Regions from separate parts of the Candidatus Merdisoma sp. JLR.KK011 genome, predicted to be linked through region 1. Evidence: riboswitches for the same ligand, from Rfam matches in the RefSeq annotation. Region 1 holds a riboswitch; the other holds the start of a gene.

Evidence for each region. Region 1 has a riboswitch for tetrahydrofolate ahead of folE (GTP cyclohydrolase I FolE). Riboswitches for the same ligand answer to the same signal wherever they lie in the genome.
Region 2: linked by a shared signal. The riboswitch ahead of VV089_RS05380 (folate family ECF transporter S component) and the one ahead of folE (GTP cyclohydrolase I FolE) in region 1 are both predicted to bind tetrahydrofolate.

The regions. Positions count from the first base shown of each region.
Region 1 is NZ_JAYWSZ010000004.1:1,792,310-1,801,638, reverse strand. It holds gene VV089_RS22490 (PTS system mannose/fructose/N-acetylgalactosamine-transporter subunit IIB) at 1-424, opposite strand, end outside; gene VV089_RS22485 (PTS system mannose/fructose/sorbose family transporter subunit IID) at 738-1,541, opposite strand; gene VV089_RS22480 (PTS mannose/fructose/sorbose/N-acetylgalactosamine transporter subunit IIC) at 1,543-2,289, opposite strand; partial or broken gene folK (2-amino-4-hydroxy-6-hydroxymethyldihydropteridine diphosphokinase) at 2,565-3,391, opposite strand; gene folP (dihydropteroate synthase) at 3,420-4,241, opposite strand; gene VV089_RS22465 (HD domain-containing protein) at 4,253-4,729, opposite strand; gene folE (GTP cyclohydrolase I FolE) at 4,726-5,286, opposite strand; THF riboswitch at 5,487-5,596, opposite strand; gene VV089_RS22455 (CPBP family intramembrane glutamic endopeptidase) at 5,684-6,721, opposite strand; gene VV089_RS22450 (LytR/AlgR family response regulator transcription factor) at 6,882-7,631, opposite strand; gene VV089_RS22445 (sensor histidine kinase) at 7,635-8,999, opposite strand; gene VV089_RS22440 (M24 family metallopeptidase) at 9,165-9,329, opposite strand, start outside.
Region 2 is NZ_JAYWSZ010000003.1:940,231-949,559, forward strand. It holds gene VV089_RS05375 (alpha/beta fold hydrolase) at 1-790, opposite strand, end outside; gene VV089_RS05380 (folate family ECF transporter S component) at 804-1,379, opposite strand; THF riboswitch at 1,467-1,577, opposite strand; gene VV089_RS05385 (MerR family transcriptional regulator) at 1,651-2,493, opposite strand; gene VV089_RS05390 (MATE family efflux transporter) at 2,747-4,078, shown strand; gene VV089_RS05395 (putative manganese transporter) at 4,254-5,090, shown strand; gene VV089_RS05400 (Crp/Fnr family transcriptional regulator) at 5,116-5,790, shown strand; gene trxA (thioredoxin) at 5,889-6,203, opposite strand; gene VV089_RS05410 (4Fe-4S binding protein) at 6,297-6,893, opposite strand; gene VV089_RS05415 (4Fe-4S binding protein) at 6,890-7,087, opposite strand; gene VV089_RS05420 (CPBP family intramembrane glutamic endopeptidase) at 7,343-8,191, shown strand; gene VV089_RS05425 (SDR family oxidoreductase) at 8,210-9,085, shown strand; gene VV089_RS05430 (helix-turn-helix domain-containing protein) at 9,265-9,329, shown strand, end outside.

The DNA of each region.
Region 1 (9,329 bases):
CGTACATTTTCACGCCTCTCTCGGAAATCTCCTTCCAGAGCTTCAGCTCCTCCTCATCTGCATATACGTGGCTCAGAAGCTTTTCCTTTCCGGCTGCGGAGCACAGATTGCCTATATTGACTTCCTTGATTTCAATTCCCCGGTTCAGCAAGTCCAGAAGAGTCCGGGGACCCTTTACCAGAAGCATGACTTTCTTTCTGTCGTACTTTCCGGATTTGATATTCTCTTCCGCATGATCCTCATCCAGAATAAAGGATTTCACGCCTGCGGGGGTGGCCATTTTCAAAAGGGAGCACTGAAAGCTGTCCTTTGCCACTTTATCGTCCACTGCTATAATGGTATCAATACCTCTTGCCCGGCTCCATCCCAGGGCAACCTGCCCGTGAATCAGCCGTTCGTCTACTCTTATTAGTTGTAATCCCATACAATTCTCCTATTCTAAGTCGCTGCGCGACAGCTCTAAAGGGTAAAGCCGCTTCGACACACCGGTTATGAGAGAAACTTTTATTCGAAAGGGCACTCATAAAAGTTTCTCTCGTGCGCCTTTGCGGCTTTACCATTGCATTTCTTAGCTAAACTATTTGAAGTCGCTGCGCGACAGCTCTAAAGGGTAAAGCCGCTTCGACACACTGGTTCTGAGAGAAACTTTTATTCGAAAGGGCAGCTGCCAGAGGCAAATCGGCTGGATCTGCGCCCGGCAGCTTCAAAGCTGTATCTTTTTGATGGGCCTGTTTCAATCAGAGAACCCCGATAAAGCCCAGGACAAAGCCGATGATGATGATGGCGCACATGGCCCACATGGTGCTCTTTCCTTTTCTCAGCACGCCGTAAACGCCAAGGGTGCAGATTAACGGCAGAAGCTTGGGGAAAATATTGTCCAGTGTTGCCTGGAGCGCAACGCTTGCCTCTCCTGTAGTGTAGGTAAGGGGCGTGGTCACATTCAGCCAGGTGGCGGCCAGCCCTCCTACTACAATCAGTCCCAGAATCGTTGCGGCCTCCATCCAGGCCTTGATCTGGAAGCTCTGCATCTTCTCCATAAACTGATCCGCAAAATTGTATCCTGCCATAACGCCCCAGTATTGTACACCAAAATGAATGGCGTTGACAAGCAGAACAAAGATAAGGGGCGCAATCCCGTTTCCGCTCAGTGCCAGGGAGGCGCAGATACCGGCGGCGATGGGCCGCAGGGTCCCCCAGAAAAGGGAGTCTCCGATACCTGCCAGGGGGCCCATCAATGCGCTCTTTACGGCTGTAATATTCTCCTCGGGAACATCCTCGCCCAGGGCTTTCCGCTCCTCCATGGAGGCAACCATGCCGTAAATCGGGCCGCAGGTCCAGGGATGGGAATTGAAATATCCCAGATGACGCTTGTAGGCCGCTATGCGGTCATCCCGGTTTGGGTACAGCTTATTGATCAGCGGTATCATGCCCCACTCAAAGCCAAGGGCCTGCTGACGCTCAAAATTGAACGCAGACTGAACGGCATTGGAACGGACAAACAATCTCGTCAAATCCTTTTTGGTTAAAATCTTCTCCCCCATATTAAGCCTCCTCCTCTTGATTTAATCTGCGGAATGCATACAGCGCCACATAGGCGGTTCCCAAAAATGCGATGCCCATAACTCCAAAGCTTGGTATGTAAGCCGCAATGGCAAAACCGATAAAAAAGTAGGGCATAAATTCTTTTGTGCTTAAGTTATTCAGCAGAAGCCCAAAGCCCAGGGCCGGCAAAAGACTGCCTACAGCCTTGATTCCGGACATGATGTTCGCCGGGACTGCATTCATCAGATCGGTTACATACTGCGCCCCCAGGTACAAGGCCAAAAGCGTAGGAATAAAATACGCCAGAAAGTGAAAGGCGTTTCCTGCATGAACCATTAAGCTGATTCCCTTCCAGTCGCCTTTTTCTGCGTATTTGTCCGCCAGGTGAACCGAAAAAGCGCAGAAGGTCTTTGCAAACATCTCAAAGGTACTTGCCACAACTGCAACCGGAACCGCCACCATCATAGCTCCCTCCAGTCCGGTCTTAGATGTAATGGCAATGGCTGTTCCCAGGGCGCTTCCGATGGCCACATTGGAGGGAACGCTTCCGCCGATAGCCTGCGCCCCCATAAATACCAGCTCCAGGGAGGCTCCCACTTCCAGGCCTGTCCGAAAATCCCCCAATACCAAGCCCACAACAGGCCCCAGAACCAGAGGCCTTTCCAGCTGACAGTCTCCCAGGAATCTTCTCAGAAAATAGGTCAGGCCTGTAAGAAAGCTGATAATAAAAATTGTTGAAAAACTCATAAATACCTCCTTCGTAAAAATAAATTCATTATTCCATCTCCAAGGATTTGAGTATTTGCGGGCCCTTGCTTACACTCTGTTTCCTGTGCTTTGTAGTTCAATCATAACATCATTCCTTTTATTTGTCCATATATTTTTGATTTATATGTACATTTAGTTCACAAAGAGACATTAACGGAAACACGGAGGGTAGGAAGAGCCGAAAAAACAGGAGCCCTGCATGCTTCCTGTCATGCAAAACTCCTGTTTCTGATATCTATTTCCTGCTTCTGTTTTTATTGCTGTGCTTTGCTCTTTAAAGCCTCCAAAAGCTCCAATGCCGTCCGGTTGTATACGGGGTGGCGCACATAAGGAGCAATCTGGCAGAGAGGCTCCAGCACGAAATCCCTCTTGTACATCTCAATATGCGGAATGTGAAGCTCTTCATCATCCAGAATCAAATCATCGTAAAGCAAAATGTCCAGATCCAGCGTCCTGGGCCCCAGCGGACAATCCGCTCCCTTCCGGCCTCCTGTTCTATCTCGTGAAGGCGGTCAAGGAGCTCATGGGGCGGAAGAATTGTGCGTATCTTCATGGCTCCGTTCAGGAACTCGTCCTGCTCCTTCACGCCGTAGGGCTCTGTGGCCAGATAATCGGATACGGCCAAAACACGGCAGCCCTTTGTCTGCCTAAGGCCCTCCACTCCCAGATCCAGATATGCCTTCTTATCTCCCATGTTGGAGCCTAAGGCAATATAAGCCGTATGCCAGCTCCGCTCAATTTCTACGGAAACATCCTCCAGGGGCAGGCCGATGGGCGCCCAGGGCTTTTTGAGCTCCAGTCTCACGCCTTCCAGACGCTCGGTCTTAAGCAGCAGCTCCTCTGCCAGCCTTTCCACTGCTGTTTCCAGAAGCAAGAAGGTATGCTCCTCAAGAAAACGGCGGATAAAGTGGCTGACCTCCCCGTAGTGAATGGATTTTGTGAGATCGTCTTTTTGTCCGGCCTCACGGGTGGAAGTGTAAAGAACGGCCGAGATTACAAACTTCTGTCCCAGAACGTTTTCTTCCGGAAATACGCCGTGCTTTGCAAAAACCTCCAGATTTCTTATGTGTATCCGATCCATATGTTCCTCCATATCGACGCGCTTCTGTTTAGGATTCCTCCGGCCCTGCCGCTAAAATTGCTTTTGTCATCTGAATGGCGCGTTTATTAGCCTTTACGTCGTGAACCCGTACAAAGGCGTACTTTTTCATTACCGCTATCACCGTCGTCGCCAGCGTCCCTTCCTCTCTCTGATCCGCCGGCAGGCCAAGGGTCAGGCCGATGACGGATTTTCTTGAGGTTCCAAGGAGCATTGGATAACCAAGGGAATGGAAACGCTCCATATAGTGAAGGGTTTCCAGGTTCATCTCATAGGTTTTTCCAAAACCGATTCCCGGATCCAGGATGATTTTGTCGCTGGCAATGCCCGCCGCCCTCGCTATCTCAACGCACTGCCGGGTTTCACGCAGCATGTCCTGGTAAAAGTTCTCGTATTCTGCCTTCTCCTTGTTGTGCATCAGGCAGCAGGCCGCTCCTGTCTCTGCTATCAGTCCGGCCATCTTGGGATCGTACTTAAGGCCCCAGATATCGTTCACCAGATCCGCCCCGGCTTTTACAGCCGCCTCTGCCACTTTAGCCTTGTAGGTGTCAATGGAAATGGGAACGTCTATCCGCGCTCTCACTGCCTCTATCACCGGGACTACCCGTTCAATTTCTTCCTCCTCGGTAATCTGCTCGTGGCCGGGCCGTGTGGATTCGCCGCCGATGTCCACAATATCGGCCCCGTCCTTAACCATCTGCTCTGCATGGCCCAGGGCTTCGTCCAGGGTGTTCCATTTGCCGCCGTCAGAAAAGGAATCCGGAGTTATATTGAGGATGCCCATAATATAGGTATGTTCTGTGGTGTCAAAGCTTCTGTCTCCAATTCTCATATCAATCTCCTTTAGATGCGAATCTCCAGGTTCTTCTTCTCCTTTGGCCAGTCGCATTTCTCTCTTGCCGGGCAGGAATAGCAGCTTCGGGACAGCTTGTCGGCCCGGTAAAAGAGGCTTGCCAGGGTTTCCTCCTGTCCCTTTGTCCGATGCTCCCATATCAGCTCCAGTATCTGCTCCCGCTCCTCCTCGTCAAATCCGCAGTCCCTCAATATCTGCTCCGCCAGCTCTGCGCTTGCCTGCTCATGGGGGATCCCCTCCTCATACTGGCGGAAACGGCCGATATCATGGAGCAGTCCCGCTGCATAGACAATCTCTTTTTTGGCCGGAATCCCCTGCTCTAAGGCCAGAATCCAGGTAAGCCGGCCCACATCCAGAAAATGCTCCGGCGTGTGGCGGCAGAATTCCCGTTTTTCCTCCCAGGCTTTCAGCTTCGAAAGGCAGCTCTGATAGGTTTCATGCTGCCAGACGGCATTTACACGGTTCATGGCTGGCGCACCAGTGCCAGAAACCGGTTCTGAAGCTCTGCATTGTCCTGGAACACTCCGGTAGTTACCAGGGTCACGGTCTTACTTCCCGGCTTCTTGATTCCGCGCATAGTCATACAGGTGTGCTCTGCCTCAATCATCACGATGACCCCCTGGGGGTTGAGGCTCTCATCCAGGGCCTCCGCTATCTGGGCCGTCATCTTCTCCTGGATCTGGGGCCTTCTGGCAAAGACATCCACGGTTCTGGCCAGCTTGCTTAAGCCCACAACCTTTCCATTCGGCAGGTAGCCAATATGAGCCTTTCCATAAAAAGGAAGCAGATGGTGTTCACAGGTAGAATAAAAAGTGATATCCTTTTCCACCACCATATCATTGCGCCCGGCCGTAAACTGTTTCTTGAGATGCACAGCCGCATCCTCATAAAGGCCTCCGTAAATCTCCGCACACATCCGGGCAATCCGGTCTGGTGTTTCCAGCAGACCCTCACGTTCCACATCCTCGCCGATTCCCTCAAGCATCAGCCTGACACCGGCTTTTATCTTCTCGTAATCCATCATCAAAAAAGAGCCCCCTTTCTCTGAGCCGCCATACATTTCAGCCTAAAGACATGTGCCTGTAAAGTATTGCGGAACATAATTCCTGGAGACTGCTCTTTTTGCATCCGGCCACAATCCGCGGATCAAAAAAGCATCTCCATAATGTGACAGAACATATGACGAAATATCCCTCCACAATATGAGATGCGATCTTATATTGCTGCAACGGGTGCGGTAATCATATCGTAAGACTGACATTCCCTGCCTGCTTTTCGTTTCGGCGGCAACTCCCCATCCGCTGAACACTTGACGCATGAAAACCTATTTTGCATATTATTCTAAATGTTAATAAATTACCCTCAGCCGGCTGCCTTTCTCTGCCGGCTGAGGGTATTATAGCATAGTGTGGGAAAAAGATCTATAGCTTTTTATCATGGGATCTCCGAAACTCTTTCGATAATAGAAACAGACCGAAGAAAATCCCGTTCAAGATGAGAGCCGAAGGGATCATGGCCCATGTTACCTGCTGATTTTCAAGCACTTCCACAGAATAATCATTGGCAATCACCAGCGTCAGATTATTATTCAGAAAATGCAGGATCACCGGAACCCAGATATTGTCTGTCTTCAGATAAGTCCAGGCAAAAAAGATACCTAAGGCCACGCAGGTGATCATCTGGGAGATCAGCATAACCAATCCCCGGTCTGGGGTCGTGTAGTAAAAAAAGTCCAGGAACACATGCCACACGCCCCATACCACGCCCAGAACCAGCACACCGGCGCGCATGCCGAAGCGTTTCTGAAGCAGGGGCTGCAGGTAATAACGCCACCCGTATTCTTCTCCAAGAAACGGCGCAAAGGCAAGGAAGAAATTCACCACCAGGAAAAGCATATAAATCCACGCGCTGGGATCTGCCAGAATCTCCAGGATAGCCCCCGGTTCGCCCTCCATTGCGTAAGCAGCGGCGGCGCGGCCAAAATAGAGCAGTAAAAATACCAGGATGCAGAAAAAGGAGGCTTTCCATTTCTTCCACCCAAGGCCGTAGGCGGCTCTTCGCTTCTTTCCCGACAGGAGAAGGGGAATCCAGCAGAGGATGCTTCCGCCTATGATCACGTACTGGCTGAGCACGGCCCACAGAGAAACGCTCTGCTCCATCATAGTGACGGTTTGCTGCGGCATTGCCACAGACAATATGCACAAGGCTATCATAGCAGCCGTCACCAGTAAAAAGCAGGCATAAAACCATTTGGGAACAAGACTGTCCTTTTCTTCCGTGAGCATATACGCCAGCATGACGCCGGCGGCCGGGTAGAACATCTGAGCACTGGGAAATATGCTCATTTCCACCGGTATGGTGCTTCCGTACCAGGTGAGAATTCCCATCACATATGTTACCCCGTAAGCGATTAGGAGAAAGATAAGGAACTGCTTCTTTGTTTTTGCTGTTTCTGTCATTTCATACCACTTCTTTCTGTTATGATTCTTTTGCCGCCTTCAGCGAACAAGGGACGAATGCCCTGCTCACCGGACACATGGCTTATTTTATCACACAGCCGTTTCAGATGGATGAAAAATGCCCAGATGGTTTTTTTACTGCCTGAACAGAAGCAGCTTCTCATAAAGGCTGCCCGGCCATACGCTCAAGAAGCTTCTGCTTCATATTTCTGGAAAAGGGGCAGCGCTCTTTGTTTTTTAAAACAACCTCTTTTGTTTTCAGATTCACCTGGGCAATCTCGTCTGTGCGCACCAGGTAAGCTCTGTGAATCCGGATAAACTGTTGTCCCAGCTTTTCCTCCAGCTCCTGGATGCTGCCGATAAAGTCCAGGCGCTCCTGCCGGGCGTGAAGTTCAATCCGGTGGGTGCGTCCGGCTGTGGCAAAGTAAAGGATCTCTTTAAGCGGAATATGACGGACTACATCCAGGGTCTTGACGGTAAAGTATTCCTGCTGCTCTCCCTGTTCCCGGCTCACGCGTTCTTCTATTACCTTCAGACAGTGGGAAAGTCCTTCGTACATTTTCTCCGGATTTTTCTTGCAGATGTAATCCAGGGCTTCCAGATGGTAGCGGAAGGTCTCAAAGGCCAGATCCTGGAAGGCCGTGACATAGACGAGAAAGCCTCTGGCATCTATTTTCCGTATTTCCTGTCCAAGCTGGAAGCCGTCCATGGAGGAGCCCTTAAGCTCCACATCCAGAAAATAGATTCCCCGTTTCTGTTCCCCGGACAGATGCTTTAGAAGCTCCTTGGGGCTTTCTGTACACAGGGCTATTTCCATATCCAGACCCTCTATGAGAATCTTCTTTTCCAGCCAGGCGCGTTCCGCATTCCGGATGGCCTCTTCGTCCTCGCATATATAGATTGGCAGCATATGTTAAACCTCCTGGATTTTCAGCTCCTGCACAAAGCAGCCGTCCTGTATGGCTGTGAAGGGGAAGACAAAATCATACCTTCCCAGTATCCTCTGATAGCTTTCCAGTCCAATCCCGCGGCCTTCTCCCTTTGTGGTGTAGCCGGCTGTTCCAAGCTTCTGAAAGTCTACCCCATGATACATGGTATTTTTGATCCGAAAGGTGGTACAGCCGTCCTGACTGCTGATCATCAGATGAATTTTTGCATTCTCTTTCCCCCGGACCTCGTCCACAGCATTGTCCATAAGGATGCCAAGACACCGGCACAGATCTGTACTCCGCATCCGGGTTCTCTCAAAGGGCCGCAGCACCTCCAGCTCACAATGTATTTCTTCTTTTTGCATCCGGGCCAGCTTTTCCAGAAGGAGACCCTTGATCTCTACCATATGTACATTGGCCAGCTGATTTAGGAGACGGATCTGGTCGCCTGCCTGCCGGTCAAAATCCTCTGTCATTTCCTGGATAAAGGATTGGACTGCATCCATATCTCCTTCCTTTACCTGGAGATACATGCCGGCTGTCATATTTCTAAAATCATGGCGGAACCGGCGGAGCTCCTCCTGGATCTGCTCCATTTTTTCTATGTAAATAGCCTGCTGTCTTAAGTTGGCCTGCTGAGCCAGAATATACTGCTTCTGCTGCCAGTCCCGTCCCACATAAACGAAAATCATATGAATCACCAGAAGCATAACAAAAGGAAGAAGAAGGTATGCCCGGTTTTTTTCCGGATCGTTTATCACATGGTCTAAAGCCTCGCCGTAAACCGGATAAAGTCCCAGAAGGAGCAGAATCCCCTTGTGTATTTTTTCCTGCTGCAGCCATTGGCGGTATATCTTTGCAATGCCGGATTTTACAATGACCAGGCCGCAGAGCAGAAAGCAGCACGGCCTTATTCCAAACATCCAGAAGAGATATTCCCAACGCTGTGAGGCAATCCTAAGATCAAAAAATCTCCCGTACAGATATAATTGGGAAAGCAGATCGCCATAGGAGCCCAAAATCTCGATCATCAGTACGCTAAGGCAGCAATCCCGAAAGGAAACCTTATACGCAATGCGCAGAATCAGAGCCCAGCATACAAGATTAAAGTACTGCCAGGCAATAGTGCCTATGCTATAGGGAAGACGCCAGAAGCCAGTCCGGTAACAGACAGCCCCAACAGTTGAAAGCAGCAGCACCCCGAACAGAGCAGCCAGGATATATGCACTCCTATGCCGGATCCCCCGATTTGGAATACGGCCCAGGAGAATGCCGGACATCCAGAGGAAGAAGAGTAAAGTGACGGCCATACTTAAAATATTTGCAGATACAACTTGTAGAAAGCTCATAGCAGTTCCTCTTCCTTTCCCGATTTCTCTTTATTATATCAAATTTGTTATGTAATTCAATTCTGTTTTTTAAAAGCTTGTCCCTTCTCAACTCATTGGCAGGAAACAAGACTTCCGCCGCTCAGCCTCTCTTGCCGGGCACACAAAAAAAACTGCCGCTGATCCTCAGATCAGCAGCAGTCTTTCTTGATGTCCGTCCAGATATTCAACAGCCCCGTCCTTGCAGATATCCTCCTCCAGATACATGAACACCTGCTGCCCGTCCCAGATCTTTGCGTCATCATACACATTCAGCTCCAGGGCATAGCAGGTTTTATCCTCCACAGGCCG
Region 2 (9,329 bases), on a different contig from region 1:
ATCGACTTGCGCCTTTCCAGAATTCATCCATTGTTTTATTAAATTCCTGGGGCACGTCCATATTAACACAGTGCCCCGCGTTTTCAAAGAGGACTACGGTGCAATCGGGCTCGCAGCTTTTCCATGCTTTTATTGCCTCTAATTCCATTGGAATATCGAATTTTCCGCAGCCAATCAACAAAGGATAATTCCGTTTCCCGGTTTTATGCTTATTTACCATACGATTGAGCGTTGCCAGAAACATAAACGACTTTTTTGGAAAGCATATATTCATAGCAAAAAAATCATTTTGGGCCTGTGCCGTATATGCGGAAATCTTCTTGTTTGCTTTTGCAAACCATTTCATTGAAAAGAGTGCTTTTAACATCATCAGCTTTTGCTTTGCGCTATTTTCATTTTTCATTTTTGCATCAAAATTGTTAATGTCATATCCGCCAAAGCAGGCCAGTGAGCTTACTGCATATGGATAACGGTTGGCAAAATCCTGTGCTAAAACTGCCCCCAACGAAACACCAACAATATGAACTTGATCAATCTGTTCGGCTCTCAAGATGTCAAATATCCACGTTGACATCTTCTCTATGGTATCCCCTTTCTGAGTATCCGTTGATTGTCCGTGGCCGATGATGTCAATAGCCAGGAGATTATATTTCTTCTCAAAATACGCAAATTGTGCCTGGAACATATTGTGATTGACGAAAGCGGCGTGGATAAAAAGTATCCATTCGGCCTGTCCGGTTCTGCTTACAAAATATGTAATTGGTGAGTTGGCTGACTTTATTGGCGTCATTGTTTCATCCCTTTTAAGAACGCACCGGCTTCGAGGCAGTTCCGGCAGCTCCCAGGATCCTGGAAAATGCATTTAGGAATACAAAGAGCAGAACTGTGTAAACGCCCAGGGCAATGGTATTCTTCACCAACCGGATGGTCAGAAGATACTGCCATGGCATCCCGTACATCAGATGAAGCCAGAGGGTGGACAGGGTGCAGGAAATGGTAAATTCTGTGAGGCCGCCGATGAGGGCTCGTCCAGGTGTGATCTTCGCGCGGTAGAGAAAGATGCCGAAGAGAAAGCCCATAACCGCGTAGGTCAGTGTGAAGCCGGGGAAAAAGGGCGCAGACTGGGGCGTGACAAAGAAGCTGATCACGTCGCCGGCGATTCCTACGGTCATTCCCATAAGGGGGCCGCCGTAGAAGGCCGCTGCCGCCAGGGCCAGGAAGGCAAGGCGGAATTCCAGAATCTCGGAAAACCGGATATTAAAGAGGGACAGTACGACATAAAGGGATACGAAAAGTCCGCCAAGGCAGATGCCCTGTACGCTGTGGATGCATTCCAGCTGTTCCTTGAAGCGGAATGCGTTTTTGGTACATAATTGCATAAAAAATACACCTCCTATTGTGTAGCGGGGGAATGAATGGTGACATATAAATAATAGTCCCTCCACATATGAGATGTACTCATCTGTAGCAACGGGTGCGGATAATATATCGTAAGACCAGCGCCTTCGGCGCTTCCTTTTCGTTTCGAGGCAACTCCCCATCCATCGAACACTTGACGCATAAAATCCTACTTCGCTATTATTTATGGGATTCATTATAGCAGGTATTTTCGGAAACGCAATAGGAAACGATATTTTTTTAACAAAGATTTTACAACGTTGCTGTGAAGCTGGATTGGGGAGTGATAGGAATCTCGATCTCCACGATATAATCCTCAATCCGGTCAACGACGGTTTCGTTGATGCCTTTTTCATAGGAAAAACCAGAGAGCTCCAGCTTATGCTTCCCGGCATAGGCCAGAATCTCCTCATAGCGGAGCGCAAGGCCGTCCCAGCTTCCTTTGTGAAAGGCTCTCAGATAGTTTCCTTTGGGCTGCACGTGCAGCCCCTTTTTTCGTGGAAGAAAGGGGATTTCAATAAATAGCTTCGTATAATGCTCAAAATCTCCCTTAAGCAGGCTCTCCGCCGGGAGCATAGAACCGTAGGACGCGTCGTGGAGACGGCCGAGCCCAAACCGGGCAGTCTCGGCTGTGATGAGTTCCACTTCCTTTTCAAAGGAAGTATGTTCATCAATATCCACGGTTACCAGACAGCGTTCCTCCTTTTCCACGATGCTGATTTCGGACAAATCCATAGTCAGCAAGGTGTTCATATTCTGCCTGTGGCTTTGCAGAGTATTTCGGACTGCCTTAAGGTGGTTGATTTGCAGATCCAGGTCTTTTATTTTATCATCCAGAAGGCATCTTAGATTCTCTGCGGAGCGGTTCTGCATGAAAGCCTGGATCTCCGGTATGGAGACATCCAGCTCCCGAAGAAGGAGAATGGTCTCCAGAATCGGGCTCTGGCGGTAATTGTAGCAGCGGTATCCGTTAGAAGGGTGGATGGCGGCAGGCTTGAATAGGCCGATTTCGTCATACCACATAAGCGTCTTTTTGTTAATGCCGTGAAGGGCTGCAAATTGCCCGATGGTCAGCAGCTTGTCTTTTTCGTTCATAAATTTTCCCTTTCCAATACCAAATACCATGAGCGTCTGCCGTCCGCTGAGGGCAGAAATCGCTGTTACCTATACCGTAAGATTTTCGGAGATTATTTAAATATTTTTTGAAATTCCCTCTTGACCGTACTGTAACTGTACGGTATATGATACCAGATACAGAAGGAAAAAACAAGTGATGCAAAGCATCGGGAAAAAGGATATTACGGAACTGGAATAAAATTGGAATAAAACTGGAATAAAAGGAGAACGTATGGAAAACCAAAATGCATATCTAAAACCTGTAACCTTAAAGAACATTTTAAAATTCGCAATCCCAACCATTGCCATGACGGTATTCATGTCCTTTTACACGATGGTTGACGGCCTTTTTGTGTCCAACCTTATCGGCACAAACGCTCTGTCCGCCATCAATCTGACCGCGCCTGTGATTCAGCTTGTCACCGCAGTTTCCACCATGCTTGCTACCGGAGGCAGCGCCGTGATTATGAAAAAAATGGGCGAGCAGAAGAGCGGGGAAGCCAGAGAAGATTTTACCTTCCTGATCCTGGTAAATATATTCGCAGGCCTGGTAATGAGCGGCCTTGGCTATCTGCTGATGGATCGGATCTTTGCCGGAATGAACCTTTCTGCAGAGGTGGAGGGATACTGTGTGGAATATTTAAGCCGTTACCTTATTTTCACAATCCCCATTCTGCTTATGAACAATTTTACCCTCTACATGATTGCAAGCGAAAAAGCAGCCCTTTCCTTAATCTGCTCCGTCACAGGCGGCGTTCTGAACATGGTTCTGGATTACGTATTTATCGCAGGCCTATCCATGGGAATCAGCGGAGCCGCCATTGCAACGGGGCTTGGGTATTCCGTCACTGCCGTAGCCGGCTTCTTTGTTTTCAGCCGCAAAAAGAGCCTGCTCCACTTTAAGAAGCCGGTATTCCGCTTTAGGATCCTTATAAATGCAGCTGCAAACGGATGCTCGGAGATGGCTGCGGCCCTTGTGACGGGAATTATCACGATGATGTTCAACTGGACTATGCTCCGCTATGTGGGAGAGAACGGCGTTGCGGCAGTAACTATTATTACGTATGTGCTGATGTTTGCAAGCTCTCTCTATACGGGATATTCTTATGGGGCAGCGCCCATGCTGAGCTTTTATTATGGAGAGCAGAATCATGGGAAGCTTAAAAAATTAACCGGAATCAGCCTTGGGATAATCGGAGTGATTTCCCTGGTGACTGTGGCGGCCTCGTTTATCCTTACACGCCCCTTGGTGTCTGTATTTGCCCGGCCGGATAATCCGGTGTTTAACCTGGCGGTGGAGGGAAACCGTATCTGTACCATAGCGCTGTTTTTTATCGGCTTTAATATCTTTGCAAGCGGAATGTTTACGGCACTGTCAAACGGTGCGGTTTCTGCGGTACTGGCATTTTCCAGATCCTTTGTATTTATGCTGATTACCATGCTTGTACTGCCGATGCTTCTGGGGGTAAAGGGCATCTGGCTTGCTACCCCTGTGGCGGAGCTGATGGCCCTGGCCTTGTCAGCTTTTATGTTTGTAAAATATCGGAAACGGTATGGGTATTAAAAGTATGGGCATTAAGAAGAAATAAAACTTGCCATTTTTCCGGAAAAATGGTATACCTTAAGAATGACTGCAGGGCATTTGGGTAAGATGCTGTATGCAGATGCCCGTTCCAAGGGTGTGCGCCTTTTTGGATTGAGGGTGCCTTGGGACGGGGTTGAGAATATGAGGTAGAATTATGATTCTGGATGCTTTACTGGATGCGGTTCTTGATACTTTGAGAACCCTTCCCTTTTTATTTGCGGCTTTTATGGTTATTGAGGCCATGGAACATTATTCCAATCAATATAGCAGCAGGGTGCTGGCGAGGGTAGGGAAGGCTGGCCCTTTTTGGGGAGCGGTTCTTGGATGTATTCCGCAGTGCGGATTCTCGGTGGCGGCGGCCAATCTCTATTCGGGAGGGCTGGTGACATTGGGGACACTTCTTGCAGTGTTTCTTTCTACCTCCGACGAGGCGGTGCTGATCCTGCTGGCCCATCCGGGAAGCGGCAGGGTGATTGGCACTCTTTTGATTTGGAAGGTAGTTATCGGCATGGGAGCAGGCTGCCTTATGGATCTTCTGTTTCGAAAAAAGAAGGAAGAGAAGCACATAGAGGAAATGTGCCGAAACTGCGGATGCAGCGATACCAGCGGAGTGCTTCGTCCGGCCCTTCTTCATACGGTGCGCCTGGGGGCTTATCTTTTTGTGTTTACCTTTTGTCTGAATTTGATTTTGGAGCTTATAGGGATGGAGCAGCTTTCCAGGATCTTAGGGAAGGATACGCTGTTTCAGCCCTTTCTGGCCGCCCTTTTGGGGCTGATTCCAAACTGTGCTTCCTCTGTGCTGATTACGGAGCTTTATTTGTCCGGAGGCTTGAGCTTTGCTTCGGCCATTGCAGGCTTGAGCGCCGGAGCCGGTGTCGGCACGGCGGTTTTGTTCCGCTCCAATCATCCTATGAGGGAAAATGTAAGGATTCTGGCGCTGCTTTACGGGAGTGCGGTGGTTTCGGGGCTGCTGCTTGGATGGCTGCTGTAAGCTTTGGGATAGGAGAGGTGCTGATATGGAACGAGCGATAGTTGAACCTGTTTACAAGGAAATCTTTCCTTTCTGGAATGAGATTGCGGAGGCAGACCGTGATTATATCTGTCAGAATTCCGTGTCTGTGACTTATGAAAAGGGAGCCGGTGTTCACGACGGCAATGAGTGTTCCGGGGTGATTTTTGTCTGCTCCGGAAGTCTTAGACTGTCTATGCTGTCTGACGAGGGGAAAGATATCACTCTTTATCGGCTTCACAAGGGCGATATGTGTATGCTGTCCGCTTCCTGTGTGCTTAAGTCCATTACCTTTGATGTGTTTATAAATGCAGAGGAGGACAGCCAGTGCTATGTGATCAGCGGCCCGGCCTACGCTGCAGTGTCAGAGCGCAATCCGCCCATCAAAATATTTTCCCTGGAGGCAGCAGTAAGCCGCTTTTCCGATGTGATGTGGGTGATGCAGCAGATCTTATTTATGAGCATGGACAAACGGCTTGCTATTTTTCTCACAGATGAATCGGCCCGTACCGGATCCGATACCATTGTGCTGACCCACGAACAGATTGCCAGATATATGGGATCGGCCCGTGAGGTAGTTTCCCGTATGCTGAAGTATTTTGCCAATGAGGGTATTGTGGAGGTTTCGCGGAAGGGGATTCATATTCTCGATAAGAAGCGGCTGCGGAAATTGGCCCTTTGACTGGGATGGAAGAAAAAAGGTGTTAGGCAGACAAAACAAGAGGTGCAGGAAAGGGGATATTCGCCTTTTCCTGCACTTCTTTATTTTTCCTGCTTTATCTAAGCGTTCCCATCCAGCAGAGCAAGAATCTGCTCCTTCGGCTTAACGCCGGCTGACTGGTGGGTTACTTTTCCGTCCTTGATAACAACCAGTGTGGGAATGCTTGTCACTTTGAAGGCGGAGGCCAGCTCCGGCTCGTTGTCTACGTTGATTTTCCCGATAAGGTACTGAGGATTTTCCTCGGCAATCTCATCCACCAGGGGCGACACCATGCGGCAGGGGCCGCACCAGTCTGCGTAGAAGTCTAAAAGAACGGGCTTAGAGCTTGTTTTTACGGAATCAAAATTGTTTTTATTAACAGTAAGTACTGACATAATAGTTACCTTCCTTTCCTTTGATATCCTTTAGGATACACGCTTTATTTTTTGTTTTCTGTGATAAGGTCACAGTTCCTGCAGCTCTATGGCTCACTGTCCGGAACGCAGGGAGGAGCTGTTTCTTGCCTTACAGATAAGCTGCGTCATAGTCCCCATGGGGCAGTAGACGCACCAGGAACGGGGCTTGAACAGAACCATAGTGATCAGCCCGAGAATGGTGGAGGTCAGCATAACACTGTAAAAGCCAAAGGCAAACTGGGCCGTGCCCTCGGAAAACCATGTGCCGTGATAGGCCCAATGCCAGGGAACCCGGAAAGTCCACAGGAGCGTGACCGCCGTCCCAAGCTCCCTCGTCCCGGCAAATACCAGATAGGTGTTCCACAGCATAAGGAAGAACATTGCAAAGAAAAAGAGGAGGAAGCCATATCGGAAATAGTGGGAGCGCATCCATTTTGGGATGTCTTTTTTCCTCGAAAGTCCGAAGCGTCCTCCCACAAGGGCAAATAATTGTCCTCTGCCGCAGTATTTGTTACAGTAGGCCTTATTTCCCTTCACAATCGAGATGAGGAGGGGAATAAAAAAGCAGAGCAGGCCCAGCCAGGCGAAGAGGATATTAAAAAATCCCAGAATCAGATATGTAAGGGAAAAGATCCACAGGTAGTCATACCATTTCTTCTGCTGCTTCATTGTCCGATCACCTCCATAGAAATAATGCTTGCAGGGCACTCTTTTGCGCATTTTCCGCATCCGATGCACAGAGTCTCATCCACCTTTGCATAGATGCCTTTTGGAACGGTTATCGCGCCTTTGGGACAAACCTTGATGCAGCATCCGCAGGCTGCACAGTCACGGGTGCTGACGATTGCTTTTCTTTTTGCCATAAAAAAATCTCCTTCTGTTGATTTTTATATCAGTATACAGGAAGGAGCGTTTTTTGTTCCGTGACAAAGTCACATTTCTTTCTTAGCCTGCAAAATATGTCAGCGGCATTTCTTGGATATTTGTTGGAAACCGAAAAAACTAGGTGGTGATTTGAGAGAAAATCTGATAAAATAGAAAAAAACATATCAGAAACAGCGCCGTCATAAAGCAGGAGCTTTTAAGCTGACGGCGCGGATGCTTTTTGGAGGTGCTTTATGAAAAAATTTGGATGGTTTTTACTGAGTATTCTTCCGGTGATTGTGTTTATTACGATTCAGTTTGCCGGAACCGTGGTTTTGATGGTGTGGTATATGATACGCTATGGAGTGGAGGCCGGGGCCCAGTCAGCTCTTGATAATGTGATGGCGATTATGGTGCTCACCCAGGTGATGACGCTTTTTGTTACAGGGCTGTGGTACTATTTCGGCGTGTTCCGGCAGAAGGCAGTGAGGGGAGAGAAGGAAAAGAGTCCATTTTCCGTGAAGTCCCTGGGAGGTATTTTCTGCATTGCCATTGGGGCGCAGTGTCTGATTGGGCTGCTCCTTTTGGGATGGAGCGTCGTGAATCCGGAGCAGATTGAGGTTTACAATCAAATGATAGAGGAAAGCGGCATTGGAGAGCTGACAATCCTTTCTGCCATTGCAACGGTGATTATGGCTCCTATTGGGGAGGAGATTGTGTGCCGGGGGCTTACGGTGGAGTATTTAAAGCGCACTGGCGCAGGCTTTTGGGTTATTAACGTAGTGCAGGCCCTGCTGTTCGGGATTATGCATTTGAATCTGGTTCAGGGAGCTTATGCCTTTCTGGTAGGGCTTATATGCGGGTATCTTGTGCTGAAGTACAAGAATCTTCTGGCCTCTATGTTCTTTCATGGAGTCTTTAACGCCTATTCTGCTTTTTTGACACCGGCGGCTGAGAGGCTGGAGGCGATGAATCCGACGGTTTTTTACATAGGATGTCTGGTTGTGGGAGCTGTGATGTTTTCTCTTGGCATCTGGCTGATGAAGAAGGAGTTTTTGAAGGAAGAAGATGGAAAGCTTCCGGGAATTGGGATTGGGATTTAACCGACGGAGGAAAATGAGATGGAAGATAAAGGCAAAAACATGGATTTAAGAAGGATGCTGGTAACTGGCTCCACGGGCTTTCTCGGGAGCCGGATTGTAAGGGAATATGGGAAATGCTTTCAAGTGTCCGGGCCGGGGCATTCAGAAATGGATCTTTGTGACGAGGCTTCGGTGAAAGCTTATGTGGATAGGGTGAGGCCGGAGGTTGTGATCCACTGTGGGGCTGTCTCGGATACAGGGTGGTGCCAGGAGCATCCGGAGGAGTCCCGGCGTATCAATGTGGATGGAACCGGGTATCTGGCAAGGGCTTGTGCCAAGATTGGGGCAAAGCTTATTTTCTGCAGCTCGGATCAGATTTATTTTGGAAGCAGGGGAATGGAGGCCCATCGGGAGGATGAGGCGGTAAGCCCGGCAGGAGAGTATGGGCGGCAGAAGCTGGAGGCGGAGAAGCGGTGCATGGAGCTCTGCCCGGACAGTGTCTGCCTGCGGCTCTGCTGGATGTATGACAGGGAACGGCTTTCGGAAAGGGAGCATGGGAATTTTCTGACTGCTTTTTTGGAGGCTCTTTCAAAGAAACGGGAGATGGTGTATCCGGTTTATGATTATCGTGGGATTACGGATGTGAATCTGGTGGTGGAAAAGCTTTGCCAGACCTTCTCTCTTCCGGGAGGGGTTTATAATTTTGGCTCGGAAAATGAGTACAATACCTACGAGACTGTCCGCAGGCTTCTGGAAGGCCTGGGATATTCCACAGAGAAATTGAAAAAAAATGAGACTGCCTTTGCAGGGAATCCACGAAATATAAGGATTCATATGGGAAAAGCAGAAAAGTTCGGAATTGAATTTCCAAAGACGTTAGAGCAGCTGCTTTCGGCAAATGAACGGTTGTTATGATATAGGAATTGTTTTGCGTCCATGAAATAGTATGGGCGCATTTCTTTGCTTAAAAAGCTTAAAAGCGCCTGTCTGATTATGCCGGATACCAAATGTTAAGCTTTTTATCAGGAATGTTAAAAACAGTTGCTTGAAAGAAGCAGCGTTCTTTTATAAGGTGGACTCAAGGAGGTTTTTTGATGAATGTAGGGGAGAAAATTAAAAAAATCAGAAAGATGGCAGGAATGACACAGGAGGAGCTTGC